DNA from 2 places in the Maccoyibacter intestinihominis genome. Region 2 is predicted to be linked to the other one. Evidence: predicted binding sites of a transcription regulator. Region 2 holds the regulator's gene; the other holds the start of a gene.
What was found. Region 2 encodes HrcA, which represses chaperone genes, less so after heat shock. Its sites were predicted from a motif close to TGTTAGCACTCNNNNNNNNNGAGTGCTAACA; they were not measured.

Region 1: the regulator HrcA is predicted to act here: its motif matches at 1,474-1,504, upstream of clpB (ATP-dependent chaperone ClpB).

What each region holds. Positions count from the first base shown of each region.
Region 1 is NZ_JBBMEX010000008.1:57,653-60,065, reverse strand. Features, by position in the region: gene clpB (ATP-dependent chaperone ClpB) at 1-1,378, opposite strand, end outside; gene WMO43_RS08835 (amino acid ABC transporter ATP-binding protein) at 1,639-2,397, opposite strand; gene WMO43_RS08830 (amino acid ABC transporter permease) at 2,410-2,413, opposite strand, start outside.
Region 2 is NZ_JBBMEX010000001.1:257,685-260,097, forward strand. Features, by position in the region: gene trmD (tRNA (guanosine(37)-N1)-methyltransferase TrmD) at 1-467, shown strand, start outside; gene hrcA (heat-inducible transcriptional repressor HrcA) at 624-1,661, shown strand; gene grpE (nucleotide exchange factor GrpE) at 1,683-2,309, shown strand; gene dnaK (molecular chaperone DnaK) at 2,352-2,413, shown strand, end outside.

The DNA of each region.
Region 1 (2,413 bases), on a different contig from region 2:
GTGCCTTCTTTGCTGCAAATTCATCGTTTAATTCAGCTAATTCTTTTTGAAGTGTCTCTAAACGATCCTTGCTCAGATGATCTTCCTCTTTTTTCAATGCGGTTTCTTCGATCTGAAGCTGCATGATCCTACGGTTCAACTCATCTAACTCGGTTGGCATAGAATCTAATTCGGTTTTAATCAGGGCACATGCCTCATCAACTAAGTCAATCGCTTTATCCGGTAAAAAACGATCCGAAATATAACGGTTCGAAAGGACTGCTGCACTGACTAATGCGGCATCAGTGATCTTAACTCCGTGGAATACCTCGTAGCGTTCTTTGATACCTCTTAAAATAGAGATCGTATCTTCTACGGTCGGTTCATCGACCTGTACCGGCTGGAAACGACGCTCTAAAGCTGCATCTTTTTCAATATATTCACGGTATTCGTCTAACGTTGTTGCACCGATGCAGTGAAGCTCGCCTCTTGCAAGCATTGGTTTTAACATATTGCCTGCATCCATGGCACCGTCCGTCTTTCCTGCTCCGACGATGGTATGCAGCTCATCAATAAAGAGAATGATCTGACCGTCACTCTGCTTTACTTCATCGAGCACTGCTTTTAAACGTTCCTCAAATTCTCCACGGTATTTTGCACCTGCTACTAATGCACCCATATCCAGTGCAAACAATTTTTTATCCTTCAGTCCTTCCGGCACATCACCACGCACGATCCTCTGTGCTAAGCCTTCTACTACTGCTGTTTTTCCGACACCCGGTTCACCGATCAAAACCGGATTGTTCTTCGTCTTTCGTGACAGGATCCGGATAACATTACGGATTTCCGTATCCCTTCCGATGACAGGGTCCAGCTTCTGGTCTTTTGCCCGCTCTACCATGTCATAGCCGTATTTTTCAAGCGTATCATATGTTGCCTCGGGATTGTCAGAAGTTACCCTCTGATTACCACGCACGGTAGAAAGACTCTGTAAAAATCTTTCTCTGGTAATACCATATTCCTTAAACAGTTCTTTCATTGCCTGATTCGGGTATTTTATCAATGCTAAAAACAGATGCTCTACCGATACATATTCATCGCCCATCTGTTTTGCTTCATCTTCTGCATGGATCAGAACCTTATTCAGATTCTGTCCCACATAAACCTGTCCTCCGGACACTTTGACTCTGGCTTCCAGTTTTCGTCTTGCATTATCTGCAAAATGCTGTTTCTGGATCTCCATTTTCTCAATTAATTTCGGAATTAGTCCATCTTCCTGCTGCATCAATGCAACCATCAAATGTTCCTGCTCGATTTCCTGATTTCCGTATTCATATGCTAATTTCTCGCAATCGTTGATCGCTTCTACTGATTTCTGGGTAAATTTCTGGATGTTCATACTTCTACGCCCCTTTCTATCGTCACATTCTATTTCCTAAAAATAAGAATGTCTGAAACCTGTTTTTCCTTTACAATATAAGGTATAACACCTTTTGTTAGCACTGTCAAGATGTGAGTGCTAATTCTTTTATAAAAAATTTTAACATAAAAATTCCCTGTTCCGGTATCATATTATACCCGAACAGGGAATTTTCTATGTTGAGATTTCTCTTCCTCCATACTTTCTCAAAGTATAGCAGAAAGAGGAAAAACATTCAATTATACCTCGCCTTCAATTCCACGGAATCTGCTTAAGAACTCCTTGGTCTTTTCGCTCTTTGGCTCTAAGAATACTTCTTTTGCAGTTCCTTCTTCTTCGATCACGCCGTCTGACATAAAGATCACATGACTTGAAATGTCTCTTGCAAATGCCATCTCATGTGTGACTACGATCATCGTAAGGCCTTCCTGCGCAAGCTGACGCATGATATTTAAGACTTCTCCGACCATCTGTGGGTCTAATGCGGAAGTCGGTTCGTCAAAAAGCAGGATTTCCGGCTCCATTGCCAAAGCCCTTGCAATTGCCACACGCTGTTTCTGACCACCGGAAAGTTGACGCGGTTTTGCATTGATGTACGCGTCCATGCCAACCTTTTTTAAGTATGCCATTGCTTTTTCTTCTGCTTCTTCTTTTTTTCTTCCAGCTACCTTGATCTGACCTACCATGCAGTTCTCTAAAACCGTCATGTTGTTAAACAGATTAAAACTCTGGAATACCATTCCAACCTTAGAACGGTATGCCGGTACATTGATCTTTGGATCTGTGATATCTTCTCCATGATATAAAATGCTGCCACCGGTTGGTGTCTCTAACAGATTCACACAGCGGAGCATTGTGGATTTTCCTGAACCGGACGCTCCGATCACGGAAACCACATCACCTTTTGCCACCTGAAAACTGATATCTCTTAACACATCGTGAGAGCCAAAAGATTTTTCCAGATGAGATACTTCTAATATTACATCTTCTGCATTCATATGAAACCTCCTCTAC
Region 2 (2,413 bases):
ATTTAACTCCGCAGGGACCGCTTTTTACACAGCAGGCAGCAAAAGAGTTTGCATTAGAGGAAGATGTGATCCTGCTCTGCGGACATTATGAGGGAGTAGACGAGCGTGTCCTAGAGGAGATCGTAACCGATTACATTTCCATAGGAGATTATGTACTGACCGGAGGAGAACTTCCGGCAATGGTTTTAGTTGATGCCATCTCCCGTATGGTTCCGGGAGTGTTAAAAAACCAGGAATCCGGTGAAACCGAATCCTTAGAAGGAAATCTGTTAGAATACCCGCAGTATTCCAGACCGGAGGTGTGGCAGGAGAAAGCCGTTCCGCCGATCCTGTTATCTGGAAATCATCAAAAGGTAGATGAGTGGCGAAGAGAACAGTCCATCTTACGCACCAAAGAGAGAAGACCGGATCTGTTTGAGCGGGCAGAATTAAGTGAGAAAGAACGAAAAGTATACGGAGAGGAATAGTTCAGATCCGTTCCCGGAAATATAAAATAGAAGAAAAACACAAAAAAATCACAAATATTAGTTGACAAAGAAAAACAACGGTGCTATCTTAAGTACATAGATATTAGCACTCCACTTAAATGAGTGCTAACAAACCTCAGAAGGTCAGGTGAGATCATGGAGATGCTCGATGAGAGAAAGACAAAAATCTTAAAAGCCATCATCCGTAATTATTTAGAGACAGGAGAACCGGTTGGTTCAAGAACCATTTCAAAAGATTCGGATTTGAATTTGAGTTCAGCAACCATTCGTAATGAGATGGCGGACTTAGAAGAGATGGGCTATATATTGCAGCCGCATACCTCGGCAGGCAGGATTCCTTCTGACAAAGGTTATCGTTTTTATGTCGATCACCTGATTGAGGAAAAAGATAACGAAGTCACACAGATGAAGGAGTTCATGATAGAACATACCGAGAAAGTGGAGCAGGTATTAAAACAGGTAGCAAAGGTACTTGCAACAAATACCAATTATGCAGCGATGATCAGTGCTCCAAGCTATCAGAAGAGCCGGGTAAAATTCATCCAGTTATCACAGGTAGATGATGAACAGATTCTTGCCGTTATCGTAAGAGAGGGCAACATCGTAAAGAACAAGATCATTTCCGTGGGTGAGCCGCTTGGAAATGAAAGACTTCTGAAGCTGAACATCCTGTTGAATTCCAACTTAAACGGTCTTTCCATAGACCAGATCAATTTAGGAATGATTTCTTTATTAAAAGAACAGGCAGGGATAGACAGTGGAATCGTCAGTGATGTCTTAGATGCAGTAGCAGAGGCGATCGGTGAGGATGAAGATTTACAGATTTATACCAGCGGAGCAACAAACATTTTTAAATATCCGGAACTGAGTGATTCGAAGAGTGCCAGTGAGCTGATCGAGGCATTTGAAGAAAAACAGGAATTAGCAAGCCTTGTATCTGAAACCTTAAACTCAGAAGAGAATACGGGAATTCAGGTTTATATAGGAAATGAAACCCCGATCCAGACCATGAAAGATTGCAGTGTAGTCACCGCAACTTATGAATTAGGAGAGGGAATACAGGGAACCATTGGAATTATCGGTCCAAAGCGAATGGATTATGAGAATGTAATGGATAACCTGAAAAATTTGAAAGTGCAGTTGGATGATATCTTTCGAAAACCGAAAGATTAGCATAGAGAAAGGTGGAACATCATGGCAGAGAATAAGACAGAGGAAGAAATCTTAGAAACAGATACTGTCAACGAAGAAGCCTCTTCAGCAGAAGAGGAAACCAAAGAAGCCGGCAATGAAGCTTCCGCAGGCGAAACAGAAGCCAAAGAAGCAGAGGAAAAGGCAGATAAGAAAGCAGAAAAGAAAGAGAAAAAGGCAAAGAAGAAAAAAGATAAGAAAGACGAACAGATTGAAGAACTTCAGGATCGGGTCAGACGCCAGATGGCAGAGTTTGATAACTTCCGTAAGAGAACGGAAAAAGAAAAAGCCCAGATGTTTGAAGTCGGAGCTAAGAGTATTATCGAAAAGATACTTCCGGTCATAGACAATTTTGAAAGAGGACTCGCAAGTATCCCGGAGGAAGAAGCAGGAAGTGCTTTTGCCGATGGAATGAACATGATATATAAGCAGCTCATGAATGAGTTAGAGCAGGCTGGTGTAGCACCAATTGAAGCAGTTGGCGAAGAATTTGATCCGGAATACCACAATGCAGTGATGCAGGTGGAAAATGACGAATTAGAATCAGGAACCGTTGCACAGGAATTACAAAAAGGCTACACATACCGTGACAGTGTGGTAAGACACAGCATGGTAGCAGTCGTACAGTAAGCAGCAAAGAAAGAATTCATATATATTTAGGAGGAATGACTTATGAGTAAGATTATCGGTATTGATTTAGGAACAACAAACAGTTGTGTAGCAGTTATGGAAGG